One region of the Streptomyces sp. NPDC051452 genome, then DNA from elsewhere that is predicted to be linked to it. Evidence: riboswitches for the same ligand, from Rfam matches in the RefSeq annotation. Region 1 holds a riboswitch; each other region holds the start of a gene.
What was found. Region 1 has a riboswitch for thiamine pyrophosphate ahead of ACIBA9_RS03480 (purine-cytosine permease family protein). Riboswitches for the same ligand answer to the same signal wherever they lie in the genome.

Region 1 (5,359 bases):
CCACCTCGCGCAGCGTCCGTCGGGAGACGTGCGGGACAGCCGATGGCGGCACTCGCTGATGAACTGGGGCCACGACCCCCTCGACGACTGAAGACACCGGACGCGCGAGCGGGGCGGTGACATCGGTGGGGCCACCGGGGGTACCCCGCTGGAGGAGGTCATGATGTTCGAGGCAAGCGACATCCGCGAATGGCGGGGCCACGACGTGGTGGACCGGGAAGGTCACAAGATCGGCGTCCTGGAGGCGGTCTATGTGGACACGGCCACCGACCAGCCCTCGTTCGCGACGGTGACCATGGGCCTGCCGACCCGGCGCCGACTGGCGTTCGTCCCCCTGTTCGGCGCCACGGTCGGTCCGGGTTATCTGAAGGTCGCCCACGGCAAGGACGTGGTCAAGAAGGCCCCGGCGATCGACACCGACGGCGAGCTGGCCGCCGAGGAGGAGCCGGGCGTCTTCGCCCACTACGAACTGGACTACACGGTGGGTGCGGGCGGCGAACGGCGCCTCGCCCGCCGCTGAGACGCGGCAGCAGCCGGGAGACCGGGAGATCCGATGAGCCTGTTCCTGTTTCTGATCCTCGTGGCCGTGGTCCTGGGCATCATCGGCTTCGTCGTCCACGGCCTGTTCTATCTGCTGGTCATCGGCGCCATCGTCCTCGTCGTCGACCTGGTCTACGGCGTGACGCGCGTCCGGCGCGGAGCCAAAGGGCGTCGCCGGGGTCGCTGAGGCGGTCGGCGCGGGCACCGAGCGGCGGCGGGTTCGGCCTGCCGGAAATCCCGGTGCCGCAACGGGCGGGGTGGGTTAAGGTCGGCCCCATGAACGTCACCGGCCGAGACACCGTCACCACCGCGCGAGCGACCAGCTCGCCGGTTGCCGCCGCCTGACCTTCACTCTTCCCACCGGCGACCGGAAACGGCCGCCGGTGGTGGTGTGACGTCCCGTCGTTCCCGCTTCCTCGCCCCGGTGTGACGACCACGTGGTCTCCCGTTTCCGGTGCCTCCCCGCCACGACGCGAAGGAGTCACCCCCATGGACACGGAGCACATCCAGCGCACGTTCGTCGAGTACTTCGAGGAGCACGGCCACCGCCGGATCACCGGTTCCACGCTGCTGCCACCGCCCGGCGGCCCCGTGCTGTTCACCACCGCCGGCATGCATCCGCTCACCCCGTATCTGGAGGGCCGGCCGCACCCGCTGGGCACGCGGCTGGTCAATGTGCAGCGCTGTCTGCGCACCACGGACCTGGAGGAGGTCGGCGACGCCACCCATCTGACCGTCTTCGAGATGCTCGGCACCTGGTCATTGGGCGACTACGACGGCTCGACGAGTCTCGACTGGGGCTACGGACTGCTCACCGAGGGGCTGGGGATCGATCCCGGGCTGCTGCACGCCACCGTGCACGGCGGTGACGACCGGACCGGGCCGGACACCGACTCCCTGCGGGTGTGGCAGGAGCTCGGCGTCCCCGTGGAACCGACCGTGGACGCCAACTGGTGGTCCAACGGGCCGGTCGGCCCGTGCGGGCCCGACTCGGAGATCTTCCTGTGGAGCGGTGACACCCCGCCCCGGTCGACGCCGACCCGCGACGAGCGCTGGGTGGAGGTGTGGAACCACGTGATGATGCGCTACCGCCGGCTCGAGGACGGCTCCCTCGTGCCGCTTCCCCGGCGCAACGTCGACACCGGGCTCGGCCTGGAGCGGCTGGCCTCGCTTCTCCAGGGCAGGTCGTCGGTGTTCGAGTGCGACGTCTTCGACCCCTGGCGCCGCCTTGTGCCGGACCTGTGGCCCCTGGACGAGCCCTCGCTCCGCCTGGTCTACGACCATCTGCGCTCGGCCGTCGTGGTGATCGGCGACCGGGTGCGCCCGGCCGCCACCGGGCAGGGCTACGTACTGCGCCGCCTGGTGCGCCGGGTGCTCACCGTGCTGTGGCGGGACGACCCCTCGCGCAGCCTGGGAGACCTGCCGCTGGAGCTGGTGTCGCACACCCTGGACCACTTCCGGCAGAGCGGCGAACCCGGCGACGTACGCCGGTTGTTGCTGGAGGAGGAACGCCGGTTCGGGCGACTGCTGGAGCGGGGCCGGAAGGTCCTCGCCCGGCCCCGGTTCCGGGGTCCGCTGCGTGAGGAGGACTTCCACCACCTCCATGACACCCACGGCCTGCCCCGCGAGCTGGTGACCGGCCTGCGGCCGGACCTGGGGGGAAGCTGACAGGGGTGCCGCCGGAGGGATGCCGCGCGGCGTCCCTCCGGTGGGCCGGTCGGGCGGTGGGGGCGGGGTCGGACCGCCTCGGCCCCCGCTCGCTCCCCCGCCCGGGGGGTATCGGCCACCGGTGGGGGGCTATTCTGGCCGCCGTACCTGGACACGGGGTGCCCCCGCACGGGGGCTGAGATCACACCCGTCGAACCTGAACCAGTTAGGACTGGCGGAGGGATGTCGCATGTCGTTGCCGTATGCCCATGAGAAGGCGGCCGTCGCCGCGTCGCAGCGGGTCTTCGAGGGGCGGATGCCGACGGCTCCCGGGGATCTGCGGGTGGAGGCGCGGGGCATCACCCCGGTGCCCGAGGACGCGCGCTACGGCAGCCCCCGCCGGCTGTTCACCGTATGGTTCGCCCCCAACCTGACCATGACGGGCGTGTTCACCGGCACCGTCGGCGCGGCGCTCGGCCTGGACTTCGCCACCGCGTTCGTCGCCGTGGTGCTCGGCACGCTGCTCGGCGCGGCGCCCACCGCCTACCTGGGGACCTGGGGCAGCCAGACCGGGGCAGGTCAACTGCCGCTCGCCCGGCTGGCCTTCGGGCGGGCCGTCGCCCTGCCGGGCGCTCTGCAGTGGCTGTCCTCCATCGCCTGGGACGCGCTGATCGGCCTGTTCGGCGGGGAGGCGCTGGCCCAGTTGTGCGGCTGGCCGTTCTGGGCGGGTGTCCTGGTGATGCTGGCGGCCCAGGGGGCGCTGGGCGTGCTCGGGTACGAGGCGATCCACCGGTTGCAGACGGTGATGACGTTCGCGCTCGCCGCCTCGCTCGCCGGCCTGGCGGTGAAGCTCCTGCACGGCACCCACCCCGCGACGGCCGCGACCGTGCACGGCGCCGACCGGGCGGGCGCCTTCGTCCTGACCTGCACCATCGCGCTGAGCCTCGCCCTGTCGTGGGCCCCGTACGCCAGCGACTTCAGCCGCTATCTGCCCCGGACGGCGTCCCGTGCGCGGATGTTCTGGTACACCCTGCTGGGTGTCAGCGTGTCCTTCGTGGCGGTGCAGGCGCTCGGCCTGTGGGGAGCCGCGCAGTTCACCGACCAGACCGCCCGCGGCGTCGACACACTGCTCGGCGGTGGCGCGCTCGGCGCGTTCGGGCTCCTCACGATCGCTCTCGCGGCGCTGTGCAGCAACGCCATGAACGATTACAGCGGATCGCTGGCGCTGCAGACCATGGGGGTGCGACTGCCCCGGCCGGTCGCGGCCGCGCTCGCCGCGGCCCTCGGTTTTCCGCTCGTGCTGTGGATGCACGCGGCCGACACCACCGCCCGCTTCCAGAACGTGCTGCTGTTCGTCGGGTACTGGATTCCCGCGTTCGTCGCGATCGTGGTCGTCGACTGGGTGGTGCGCGCCCGGGCCCGCGGCGGCCGCCCCGTCGACCTGGCGGCGGAGACGGCGGGGCCGCGGCGGCCGTGGTGGCCGGCCCCCGCCGCGTTCGTCGCCGGTTTCGCCGTGTCGGTGCCGTTCATGAGCACCAGCCTGTACGTGGGCCCGGTCGCCCGGGCGCTGCACGGCGCCGACCTCGCCTACCCCGTGGCGTTCCTCACGGCCCTGCTCGTCTACGCGCCGTTGCGCGTACGCCGCAGCGCCTGACCGTCCCTCCGTCCCTCGACAGCCCGCCGAGGCCGAGGCGCGCCGCTTCGGCTTCAGCGAACGTGGCGGGCGGGCCGGGTCGCGAGGTCGAGCGCCTGTTCCAGGGGCCCGCGCCGGAAGCGGTGGCGCCAGGCGGTCGCCGACAGAGCGGTGGCCGCGATGACGGCGAAGAGCACCGGCGGCACCGACATCGAGTCACCGTCAACCACCCCGACGTGGCAGACGCCGACGAGCAGCCACAGGCCGACGATGTGGCCTCACCCCCCTGGCGGCGGGGGCGCGATGCCCCTGTCCGCCCATGTCCTGCACCGAGTCGTACGCGGCACCCGGCGGCGACGGCCAGGCACCCCGCCACCACGGCGAGGGCCACACCGGTGTTGCCGACGATGGAGAAGGTCGTCTGGCTGTGGGGCGCCGCGACCAGCAGCCAGGCGGCCGGGGTGAATCAGCCGTCCCGTCGAGGGCGCACCGGCCGGACCGCGACGGCACTGGGCCTCCGGCGACTGCCGTGGCTCCCGCGACGGAGCCATCTCCCGCGCGGGCGGTGCCTCGGTGGGGGCGGGCGGCGCCGCGTCCGGGGCATGCGCACAAGGGGCCGCCGCGCGTCCGGCGCGGCCCGCCGGGTGGCTTTCCGGGGGCGCCCGCGCCGACCGGCCGGAGCCGCACCGGCCGATCCGGACCGTGGGGCCGATCGGCGGAAACGGCCCCTGTCCGCTCGCGCCCCGGCTCCCGGCGTGGTACGCATCGAAGCGGGCATGCGAGGAGCGGAGCACACGTGATCCGGGTACTGGTGGTCGACGACGAGGCCCTGATCCGGGGTGGCTTCACGCACATCCTCAGCGCGGCGGACGACATCGAGGTCGTGGCGGCGGTTCCGGGCAGCCAGGCGGTGCGCACGGTGCACGAGGCACAGCCGGACATCGTCCTGCTGGACATCCGGATGCCGGACGTGGACGGGCTCACGGTCCTGGGCGAGCTGCGCCGCATGCCGGACCCTCCGGTGGTGGCCATGCTCACGACGTTCGACGCCGACGAGTACGTGACGGCCGCGCTGCGCTCCGGTGCCGCCGGCTTCCTGCTCAAGGACACCGACCCCGAACAACTCCCGCACCTGGTACGGGCCCTCGCCGAAGGCGGGACGGTGCTGTCGTCGAAGGTCACCCGCACGGTGGTGGACGGCTATCTCGACAAGGGCGGACGCGAACCCGCCACCCGGCTCACCGACCGGCTCACCGACCGCGAGCGGGAGGTCCTCGTCCTCATGGCCACCGGGCTGGGCAACACGGACATCGGACGACGGATGAACCTGAGTACGGGCACCGTCAAAGGCCATGTCAGCGCGGTGCTCAACAAGCTGGAGGTCGGCAGCCGGGTGCAGGCCGTCCTGATCGCCGAGCGCGCCGGACTGCTCGGGCCGCCGCACGACGAGGACACCCCATGACCTCCCGGTGGACGCCCACGCCACTGCTCGACGCCGCCCTGGTGGCCGTCGCGCTGATCGACGTGTGGATCAACGTC
Region 2 (5,359 bases), on a different contig from region 1:
GTCGCCCAGCCGCGCGGATTGGCGACGAAGACCTGCACGGTCTCCGCCTTCAGTTCGCGGGCGTAGGACAGGCCCACGGAATGCAGACCGCCGGCCACCGGGACATGACCGCCCACGGGGTTGCGGAGCGGGAAGGACTGAACGGGACTCACCCGTTCAGGGTGTCATGTCCGCCCCGGCCGCCGGACCACGGTCCCCGGTGAGCCCCGTCACCGGATGGTGATCGTGATCGTCGACCCCTTGGGTGCCCTCTTGCCGCCCGGCACCGACTGCTTCTTCACGGTGTCGCCGAACAACCCGAGCAGCCCGCGGTCCTCGTCGACCTCGAAGCCGGCCCCTTCCAGGGCGGCGTGGGCGTCGTCCACGCTGTCGCCGACCACGTCCGGCACCTCGACCATCTCGGGACCCCTGGACAGCGTCAGCGTCACCGTGTCGCCCTCGGCCGCCTCGCTGCCGTCGCGCGGGCTCTGCGTGGCGACCTCGCCCTTGTCGAACTCCGAGTCGACCCGTCCGGTGGCGATCTTCACCTTCAGTCCGGCGTCCGCCAGCTCCTGCCGGGCGCTGTCCGGGTCGTCGCCGGTGACGTCCGGCACGTCGACGGGCCGGCCCTTGCTGACGGTCAGCGCGATCGCCGAACCGGCGTGCCGCTCGGTGCCCGTACGCGGCGTGGTGGAGATCACCGAGCCGCCCGACACGTCCTCGCTGAACGCCCGGGTGACCATGCCCGGCTCCAGCCCGGCCGCCTTCAGCCGCGCCCGCGCCTTGGCGAGCGGCTGTCCCGTCACATCCGGCACCTTCACCGTCTGCGGTCCCAGCGAGACGGTCAGGGCCACCGAGTCGTGGTCCCGGATGCGGGAGCCGGGCGCCGGATCGGCGCTGACGACGGTGCCGCGCTCGATGGTGTCGCTGTACGCCCGCCTGACCCGCCCGACGTCCAGCCCGGCCGCCTCCAGCCGCTGCCGCGCCTGCGCCTCCGTCTTGGCCAGCAACGGGGGGACCTTCGTGAACTGGCCGGAGTTGATGTACCAGACCCCGGCGCCCACGCCGAACACCACCAGCAGGGCCGCGACCACCGCCAGCACCGCACGACGGGGACGCGCGGGCCGCCGCCGGTCGAGGCCGGGCGGGCTCTGCAACCGGGTGGTGCGGTGGACACCGTCCGGGGCCGGGTCCGCGTCCACGGGCAGCGCCCGCGGGACGGTCGGGGAGCGCGGTATCACGCTCGTACGGTCCTCGGCCCCGTCATGCTCCGCGGACAGCGCTTGCGGCGGCAGCGCGTCCAGCTGCGCGTCGGTCAGTGCCCCGCGCGCCTCGCGGACCTGGCCGAGCAGTGCCACCGCGTCGTGCGGGCGGATGCCGGGGTCGCGGGCGGTGGCCGAGGCGACCAGTTCGTCCAGCTGGTAGGGCAGGGCGGGCACGAGGGCCGAGGGCGGGGGCACGTCCTCGTGTATGTGCCGGTAGAGCACCTGGGCCGGGGAGTCCCCGGCGTGGGGTTTGCCGCCGGTCAGCATCTCGTAGAGCACGACACCGCACGCGTACACGTCCACGCGTGGATCGGTGGTGCCCTGCTCTATCTGCTCGGGCGCGAGGTACGACACGGTCCCGAGCACGGCACCCGTCGTACTGGTCACGGTGTCCACCGAGCGCACCAGCCCGAAGTCGGCGACCTTCACCCGCCCGTCGTCCCCTATCAGGACGTTCTCGGGCTTCATGTCCCGGTGCACGAAACCGGCCCGGTGCGCGGCGCCGAGCGCGGCGAGCACCGGCTCCAGGATGTCCAGCGCGGCCCGCGGCTGCAGCGCGCCCCGCTCGCGCAGCACGTCCCTCAGGGTGCACCCGGCGACGTACTCCATCGCCAGGTACACATACGACCCGTCGGCGCCCTGGTCGAAGACCTGCACCACGTTGGGGTGGTCCAGCCGGGCGACGGACTTCGCCTCCCGGATGAACCGCTCGACGAAGGCCCCGTCGCCCGCGAGCGCCGGGTGCATCACCTTCAGCGCGAGCACACGGTCCAGGCGGGTGTCCAGGGCCCGGTAGACCGTGGCCATCCCGCCGGCCGCGATCCGCGCGTCCACGCGGTACCGGCCGTCGAGCAGCTGCCCGACGAGGGGGTCCTGAAGGGTCGTATCCACGCAGGGGAGTCTACGAGGGACGACCGACACTCCCGTCTCCCGTGTCCTGACCGGGACGCAATGCAGCAGAGCTGTGACCGTCGTGCGACCCGCCGGAGGGGAAGGCGGGACGCTCGGGGTCCAGCCGGGCGCGCCCCTCGGTGGGGGAGGAGGCCTCGGCGAAGTGGCGGCGCGGGATGCGCCCCGCCAGCCGCGCCAGCCGGCCCGCCTCCACCGCGTGCCGCATGGCCGTGGCCATGGTCTGCGGCTCCTGTGCCCGGGTGACGGCCGAGGCGAGCATCACCCCGGCGCACCCCAGCTCCATCGCCAGCGCCACGTCGGAGGCCGTACCGGCACCCGCGTCGAGGATCACCGGCACGCGCGCGTGCTCCACGATCAGCTGGAAGTTGTGCGGGTTGCGGATGCCGAGCCCCGACCCGATCGGCGAGCCCAGCGGCATCACCGCCGCACAGCCGACATCCTCCAGCTTCCTCGCGAGGACCGGGTCGTCGTTGGTGTACGGCAGCACCGTGAACCCGTCGTCCACCAGCGTCTCCGCCGCGTCCAGCAGCTCGATCGGGTCGGGCAGCAGCGTCCGCTCGTCGGCGATGACCTCCAGCTTGATCAGATCCGTGCCCAGCGCCTCCCGGGCCAGCCGGGCGGTCAGCACGGCCTCCCCGGCGGTGAAGCAGCCCGCGGTGTTCGGCAGCACCCGGATGCCGAGGCGCTCCAGCACCGACAGCACCGAGCCGTGCACGGAAGGGTCCACCCGCCGCATCGCGACCGTCGTCAGCTCCGTGCCGGAGGCGATCAGGGCCCGCTCCAGCACCTCCAGGCTGGGCGCACCGCCCGTACCCATGATCAGCCGGGACGTGAAGGGCACTGTGCCGAGGACGAAGGGATCGTCGGCCATGATCAGCCTCCTTGGACGGCGGTGAGGACTTCGACGCGGTCACCCTCGGCGAGCGCGGTGGCCGCCCACCGGGTGCGCGGGACGACGGTCTCGTTGACGGCGGCCGCCACCCCGGAGGGCGCCGCGGTGAACGTCTCGACGAGGGAGTCGAGCGCGGTGCCCGGGGCGATGTCCCGGCGCTCGCCGTTGACGGAGATGGTGACGGTGGGGGTCATGCGGGCTGCTCCACGGTGCGGGCGGACGGCTCCGGCGGCAGGACGCCGAAGCGCCGCGGGGTGAACGGGCGGGCTTCCTCGGGAACGTCACCGGTCGTCAGCGCGTGCGCCAGCACGTCCCCGGTGATCGGGGTGAGCAGCACCCCGTTGCGGTAGTGCCCGGTGGCCAGCAGCAGCCCGTCCAGGCCGGACGGGCCGAGCAGCGGAGCGTTGTCGGGCGAGCCGGGGCGCAGCCCGGCGCGGGTCTCGGTGAGTGGCAGCTCGGTGATGCCGGGCACCAGCTCGTGGGCGTCGCGCAGCAGCTCGTACACACCGCCGGCGGTGACCGTCGTGTCCCAGCCCAGCTCCTCGCTGGTCGCGCCGACGACCAGTTCACCGTTCTCCCGGGGCACCAGGTAGACGTGGCTGCCGCGGACCACGGCCCGCACGGTACGGCTCAGGAACGGCGCGAAGCGGCCGGGCACGGTCAGCCGGAGCACCTGCCCCTTCACCGGCCGCACCGGCGGCACCAGCGCCGGCGGCAGACCCGCGAGCCGTCCGCTCATGCTGCCGGCGGCGAGGACGACCTGGCCGGCGCGCAGCTCGGTGCCGTCCGCCGTGGTGACGCCGGCGGCCCGGCCCCCGACGACGTCGAGCCGTTCGGCCCACGTCCGGTGGAACACCACTCCGGCGCGCTCGCACGCGCTCACCAGGGCCGCGGCCAGCCGCCGGGGGTCGATCTGGTGGTCGCCGTCGACCCGCAGGCCGCCGCGCACCCCGGGCGCCAGCATCGGCTCCAGCCGCCGGCACTCCCGCCCCGAGAGCCACTCCGCCGAGAGGCCCGAGCGCTGCTGGAGGGCGTGCAGCTCGCGCAGATGGGCGCGGTCGTCGGTGTCGAGCGCGACCGCGAGGGTGCCGCAACGGCGGTACCCGAGCTCCTGGCCGGTCAGTTCGGTCAGCTCGGCCGCGAAGTCCGGATAGCGGCGGGCCGATTCCAGGTTGAGGGCGAGCAGCCGCTCCTCGCCGTAGTGCAGCTCGGTGACCGCGGCCAGCATCCCCGCCGCGACCTGGGCGGCCCCGCCGCCGGGCTCGGGATCGGCCACGGCCGTGGCGAGCCCGCGCTGCGCCGCGCGCCAGGCGGTGACCAGGCCGATGATTCCGCCCCCGATGACGAGGACGTCGGACGTACGTGACGACATGGGCGTCCAGCCCCTCCCTTCGCCGGCATGACCCGGATCAGGTTCGTACGGTCGGAGGCCGCCAGCCTCCCTCTCAGCCCGGTGCGTCCGGGCTCCCGCGAGTGCTTGTACGGTGACCAGCCTAGCCCGCGGCGCTCGCCACCCAGAAGGGAGCCCCTCATGACCCGCTCGCTCGACGGCCTCGTCCTCGCCCCGGTCGCCGACCAGGCGCCGGGACAGGTGGGCACCCGCACCCGGTTCGCCTACCACGAGCGGGACGGCGAGGTCTGGGCCGAGTACGCGGGCGGTGACGTGGTGCGCGGCCATCTGGTCGGCACCCGCGCGGGCGACCTGCTGGACTTCCGGTACGTGCAGCTCAAGACCGACGGAACGACGTCCTCGGGGCACTGCCTCTCGCGGGTCGTCGAGCTTCCGGACGGCCGGGTGCGCCTGGAGGAGGACTGGCGGTGGGAGTCCCAGGCCGGTGCCGGGACGAGCGTTGTGGAGCAGGTCACCGAGCACGCCCCCTGACTGACAGAGCGTCACGTGTCTATGGTGATCGAGTGAGCGAGCAGACAGCGGGACAGGCCACGTCACCGACGCGGCGCGTGGTCGTGGTGGGCGCGGGCATGGCCGGGGTGCAGACCGCGGTCGCCCTGCGGGAACAGGGCTTCCGGGGCGCGGTGACCGTCATCGGCGCCGAACCGCACCAGCCGTACGACCGGCCGCCGCTGTCGAAGGCGGTGCTGCTCGGCAAGGCCGAGGACTCCGCCTTCGACGTGGACTTCGAGTCGCTCGGCGTCGAGCTGCGGCTCGGCTGCGAGGTCTTCGCGCTGCGCCTGGCCGAGCGCGAGCTGGACACCGAGGCCGGGCCGGTGCCCTACGACGTCCTGGTCCTGGCCACCGGCGCCGAGCCGATCACCCTGCCGGGCACCGAGGGCGTGCCCGGCGTGCATCTGC
Region 3 (5,359 bases), on a different contig from region 1:
ACCGTCAGGACGAGGTGTACTTCGTCGTCAGCGGCCGGGCGTCGATCACCGTGGGGCTGGAGACGACCGAGGTCTCGCGGGGCAGCGTCGTGTACGTGCCCGCCGAGGTGACCCACAAGTTCCACCACATCAGCGAGGACCTGAGGGTTCTCGTCGTCTTCTCTCCGCCCGAGGCGTGATCCCGGCCCTCGCATTCCCTAGGGGACAGCTCAGGGGACGGCAAGGGGCACGGAGGCCCCGCGAGTGCCCTCGGCGGCCCTAGCATCGAGTGCAACATCGACAACGCACGAGAACGCAAAGGACGAGGGCGATGCGAGAGATCTTCGCGGGGCTGCCGTGGTGGGTGAAGTGGGTCGCGGTGCCGGTCATCGCCTTGGTCGTGTTCGGCGGCCTGATAGTGGCTGTGCTCGGCATCGTGATCAAGCTGCTGTTCAAGCTGCTGATCTTCGTCGCCCTGGTCGGTGGAGTGATCTACCTGGTACGCAAGTTCATGTCGAACTCATCGTCGCGCAGCGACTGGTGAGAAGGTGGGGGATGTGACCGGTCACCGGTGACGGGACCGGTTCCCTCGGGGGAGGGAAGTTTCCCCGCGAGACCGTCGGCGCGCGGTGGCTGACGATTAGAGTCCGGAACTCCCCACGGGGGTCTGCCCCGTGGCGGCGCAGACGCCCCTTCCGTGCTCTTCTCCGCACGGGCTGCCCCCTCGCGCTTCGGGAGTGACCCTTGGCCACGGTTGACACCGCACCGGCAGAACCTCACGCACCCCCCACCGCACCCCCTACCCCACCGCGTTCCTGCCCACCCGCCCAGCGCGCGCCCGCCGCGATGGTCCCCGGGCAGCCGCGAGCGGCGGACCACTTGGAACACTCACCCCCGGCGAGCCGCGCGGAGCGCCCGGCCACCGCGCGCCCTTCCGGGCCGTCGGTCCCCGCGCACCCCTCCGGCCCGTCCGGCGCCGCGACACTCATCGGGTCCGTGCAGCGCGCCATGCGGCTGCTGGAGAGCGTCGCCGAGCACCCTTACGGTGCCCCCGCCAAACTCCTCGCCCGCCAGACCGGCCTCGCCCTGCCCACGACGTACCACCTGCTGCGCACCCTGGTGCACGAGGGCTATCTACGCCGCGAGAAGGGGCTGTTCTTCCTCGGCGCCGCGGTGGAGCGGCTGAGCAGCAGCGGGGCACAGCAGAAACGTCGCAGCGTGGTGGCGGACACCCTCGCGCACTGGCGTGATTCGCTCGGTGTGCCGGTGTACTACGCGCTTTACCGGGAGGGCGAGATCGAGGTCGTGTGTGTCTCGGAATCCCCGGAGGCCCCCGCGGTCGAGGAGTGGGCCGTCTTCCGCGAGACCGGTCACGCGCACGCGATCGGGCAGTGCCTGCTCGCACAGTTGGACGAGGACGCCAGGCGCGACCATCTCGTCCGCCATCCCGTGCAGGCCCTCACGCCCTACACCGTGCGAGACGGCGGCGCCCTGCTGCGTCGCCTGACCCGGACGCGTCCCATGCAGACGGTGGTGGAGCGGCAGGAGTACGCGCTGGGCACGGTCTGCGCGGCCGTTCCGATCACCGCCGGCACCACCGCGGCCGCGATTGCCATCTCCGTGCCGGTCCGTCACGCCGATCGGCTGCTCCCCACGGCGCACCGGCTACAGACGGAGATCGGGCGCCACTTGGGGTCCTTGAGCCTCTCTATCAGTATCTGAAAACCTACTCCTTGTGATCTGTCGTGTACTTTAAGCAAGATTTGACCACGGTCGAGGGATGAATCCCGGCCAGTCAATGTCATATGACGGGGTAGGCGATGCGCGAGTCCGTACAGGCAGAGGTCATGATGAGCTTTCTCGTCTCGGAGGAGCTCTCCTTCCGCATTCCGGTGGAGTTGCGCTATGAGACCCGGGATCCCTATGCGGTGCGCCTCACCTTCCACCTGCCCGGCGATGCCCCGGTGACCTGGGCCTTCGGACGGGAGCTCCTGATCGACGGAGTCGGCCGGCCGTGCGGGGAGGGGGACGTGCGTATCGCGCCCGCCGATACGGAGGTGCTGGGCGAGGTGCTGATCCGGCTTCAGGTCGGATGCGACCAGGCCCTGTTCCGCTCGTCCACACCACCGCTCGTGGCCTTCCTCGACCGGACGGACAAGCTCGTGCCGCTCGGTCAGGAGGGTGCGCTGGCCGACTTCGACGCTCATCTCGACGAGGCCCTGGACCGCATCCTGGCCGAGGAGCAGAGCGCCGGCTGAAGCGTCGCGAGCTGGAGCGCCGAGTACTCCGGCCCGTACGTCGAACCGCGTGCAGGAACGCTTCTGCACCGGAAGGGCCCATGCGGGCGGCGAGGCGCGTCCTAGAGCCGGAGCCGGCCCGGAGCCAGGCCCGGCGCCTGTACCCGAACCCGAGTTCGCGCCCGAGCTGACGACGGGCCCCGCCGGGGGTCACCGCTTACGGCGGTGGCCTCTGCCGGTACGAGCCGGAAGGGGCTGTGCCGCGCCGGCCCCCGGCCTGCCTGTGCCGGGCCGGTCGGCCGACACCACCAACGCGGCGAGCGCGGTGGTGAGCGGGACCGAGGCCACCAGGCCGATCGATCCCACCAGCGTCCGCACGATCTCCTCGGCGACCAGTTCACTGTTGGCCACGGCCCCCACGCTGCTCTGTGCGATGGAGAACAGCAGCAGCAACGGCAGCGCGGCACCGGCGTAGGCGAGCACGAGCGTGTTGACGACGGACGCGATGTGGTCACGGCCGATGCGGATGCCCGCCCGGTACAGCCCGCGCCAGCCCATCGAGGGATTGGCCTCGTGCAACTCCCAGACGGCCGACGTCTGCGTCACCGTCACATCGTCTAGGACGCCGAGGGAACCGATGATGACGCCGGCCAGCAGCAGGCCGCTCATGTCGATCGATGGATACAGGCCATGGATCAGGCCGGTGTTGTCGTCCGTGTTTCCGGTGAGGGCGGCCCAGTCGATGAACTCCGAGCCGAGGAAGCCGATCAGTAGGAGGGAGGCCAGTGTGCCGAGCACCGCGACCGAGGTGCGGGCCGACAGCCCGTGGCACATGTAGAGCGCGATGAGCATGATCGCACTCGCCCCGACGACGGCCACCAGCAGCGGATTCGCCCCCTGAAGGATCGCGGGCAGGATGAACAGGGTCAGCACCAGAAAGCTCACGGCCAGCGCGATCAACGCCATCAGTCCCCGCAGCCGCCCGACCACGACGACCGCGACCGCGAAGATCCCCGCGAGCAGCGCCATGGGGAACTTCCGGTTCACATCGGTCACCGAATACTGCAACTCCCGTGGCGCCGAGGGCTCGTAGGCGACCACGACCTGCTCGCCCTGGTGCAACTGCCGCGGCTGGTCGGGCTGCACGATCTCGGTGAACGTACGGCCCTTGTCCTTGCCGGTGTCGACCCGGACGGTCGCCCTCTTGCAGGTGCCGCCCGCTTTCCGTGCCGCCGGATCGCCCTGAACGGCGGTGGGGTCACCGGTGGTCGTCCCGCCGGAGGCGTTCACCGACTTGCAGCTCACCTCGACGACTTTGGTGACCGTCGCCTGCTGGGTCTGGCGGTCGAAACCGACGCCCGTGCGCTTGTGGGACGGCGCTCCCCCGGGCCAGAGCACCACCAGACCGACCAGGACCGCCGCGGTGAACGGCACCAGGATCGCGGCGATGACCTTGCGCAGATGCTTGGAGACGGGCGCGGCGGGCCCATGGCTGTGACTGTGGCCGTGTGAGTGCCCACTCCTCTGGCCGCCGCCGGAGCCAAGCTCCTGCCTGCTGCCGTCGCCGGAACCGTGCTCGTGCGTGCTGCCGTCGCCGGAGCCATGCCCTTGTCCGTTGTCGCCGGGGGAACCGTGGCCCGCGTGACCGCGTTCACCGTCGTACGCACCGGCCGGCCCCGAGGCGCCGCGGCGGCGCGGCTCGGGTGGCTGGTAGGGGTACTGCTCCATTCTGGTCACCACCCGATCATCGCAAGAAGGGCCGGGGCCCACTGTTCACCGCACCACACATGACGCTAGCGTGGAGGCACCTTTGCACACGCGGGAGCTCGGAGCACCGGGCTGAGAGGGCGCTGACCTCCGTACACGCGATGTTTCACGTGGAACGAACGACGTTCCGCGGGAAGCGTCGTCAGACGGACACCGCTGCGTCGACCGCCGAACCTGTTACCGGGTAATGCCGGCGTAGGGAGTAGGTCTCATGACCAACAAGGACGCACGCACGCCTGTCTCCGTCCAGGACGAAAAGTCCGAGGAGGCCGGAACGTCCATCGGCTGGCACAAGGCGTATGTCGAGGGCTCGCGTCCCGACCTGCGCGTGCCGGTCCGTCAGGTGCACCTCACCAACGGGCAGTCGGTCACGTTGTACGACACCTCGGGCCCGTACACCGATCCGCTCGTGGACACCGATGTCCGCAGGGGCTTGGCCCCCTTGCGGGAGAACTGGATCATCACTCGCGGCGACACCGAGGAGTACGCGGGCCGGCCCGTCCGTCCCGAGGACGACGGAATCAAGCACACCTCACCGCGCGGCGGCCTGCGAAACCTGGACGCGGTGTTCCCCGGCCGCGCGCGTCAGCCGCGCCGGGGCCGGGCCGGCACGGCGGTGACCCAACTCGCCTATGCGCTAAGGGGCGAGATCACGCCGGAGATGGAGTATGTGGCCATCCGGGAGAACGTGGCGCCGGAAGTGGTCCGTGAGGAGATCGCCGCAGGTCGTGCGGTGCTGCCGGCCAACGTCAACCATCCCGAGATCGAGCCGATGATCATCGGCAAGCGGTTCCTGGTGAAGGTGAACGCCAACATCGGCAACTCCGCGGTGACCTCCTCCATCGAGGAGGAGGTCGAGAAGATGACCTGGGCCACCCGCTGGGGCGCCGACACGGTCATGGACCTCTCCACCGGCCGCAACATTCACACGACCCGGGAGTGGGTGCTGCGCAACTCCCCCGTCCCCATCGGCACGGTGCCGCTCTACCAGGCCCTGGAGAAGGTCGACGGCCGGGCCGAGGAGCTGACCTGGGAGATCTACAAGGACACCGTCATCGAGCAGGCCGAGCAGGGCGTGGACTACATGACCGTCCACGCCGGCGTGCGCCTCGCCTACGTACCGCTGACGGCCAACCGCAAGACGGGCATCGTCTCGCGCGGCGGCTCGATCATGGCCGCGTGGTGTCTGGCGCACCACAAGGAATCGTTCCTGTACGAGAACTTCGAGGAACTGTGCGAGATCCTCGCCGCCTACGACGTCACGTACTCGCTGGGCGACGGTCTCAGGCCGGGGTCGATCGCGGACGCCAACGACGAGGCGCAGTTCGCGGAGTTGCGCACGCTCGGGGAACTCAACCGGATCGCCAAGCGTTTTC

Region 2: another riboswitch for thiamine pyrophosphate. It lies ahead of thiO (glycine oxidase ThiO); the one in region 1 lies ahead of ACIBA9_RS03480 (purine-cytosine permease family protein).
Region 3: another riboswitch for thiamine pyrophosphate. It lies ahead of thiC (phosphomethylpyrimidine synthase ThiC); the one in region 1 lies ahead of ACIBA9_RS03480 (purine-cytosine permease family protein).

Annotation. Positions count from the first base shown of each region.
Region 1 covers NZ_JBITEB010000001.1:867,695-873,053, reverse strand. The annotation lists gene ACIBA9_RS03500 (DUF3140 domain-containing protein) at 1-91, shown strand, start outside; gene ACIBA9_RS03495 (PRC-barrel domain-containing protein) at 164-520, shown strand; gene ACIBA9_RS03490 (hypothetical protein) at 554-727, shown strand; gene ACIBA9_RS03485 (alanine--tRNA ligase-related protein) at 1,030-2,208, shown strand; TPP riboswitch at 2,353-2,448, shown strand; gene ACIBA9_RS03480 (purine-cytosine permease family protein) at 2,438-3,841, shown strand; gene ACIBA9_RS03475 (hypothetical protein) at 3,895-4,032, opposite strand; gene ACIBA9_RS03470 (response regulator transcription factor) at 4,617-5,282, shown strand; gene ACIBA9_RS03465 (sensor histidine kinase) at 5,279-5,359, shown strand, end outside.
Region 2 covers NZ_JBITEB010000004.1:370,785-376,143, reverse strand. The annotation lists gene ACIBA9_RS13940 (deoxyribonuclease IV) at 1-152, opposite strand, end outside; gene pknB (Stk1 family PASTA domain-containing Ser/Thr kinase) at 210-2,135, opposite strand; partial or broken gene ACIBA9_RS13930 (thiazole synthase) at 2,236-3,027, opposite strand; gene thiS (sulfur carrier protein ThiS) at 3,030-3,242, opposite strand; gene thiO (glycine oxidase ThiO) at 3,239-4,420, opposite strand; TPP riboswitch at 4,418-4,529, opposite strand; gene ACIBA9_RS13915 (hypothetical protein) at 4,580-4,930, shown strand; gene ACIBA9_RS13910 (NAD(P)/FAD-dependent oxidoreductase) at 4,963-5,359, shown strand, end outside.
Region 3 covers NZ_JBITEB010000022.1:24,662-30,020, forward strand. The annotation lists gene ACIBA9_RS34660 (cupin domain-containing protein) at 1-179, shown strand, start outside; gene ACIBA9_RS34665 (DUF5326 family protein) at 311-523, shown strand; gene ACIBA9_RS34670 (IclR family transcriptional regulator) at 976-1,701, shown strand; gene ACIBA9_RS34675 (SsgA family sporulation/cell division regulator) at 1,800-2,237, shown strand; gene ACIBA9_RS34680 (YibE/F family protein) at 2,427-3,944, opposite strand; TPP riboswitch at 4,025-4,202, shown strand; gene thiC (phosphomethylpyrimidine synthase ThiC) at 4,195-5,359, shown strand, end outside.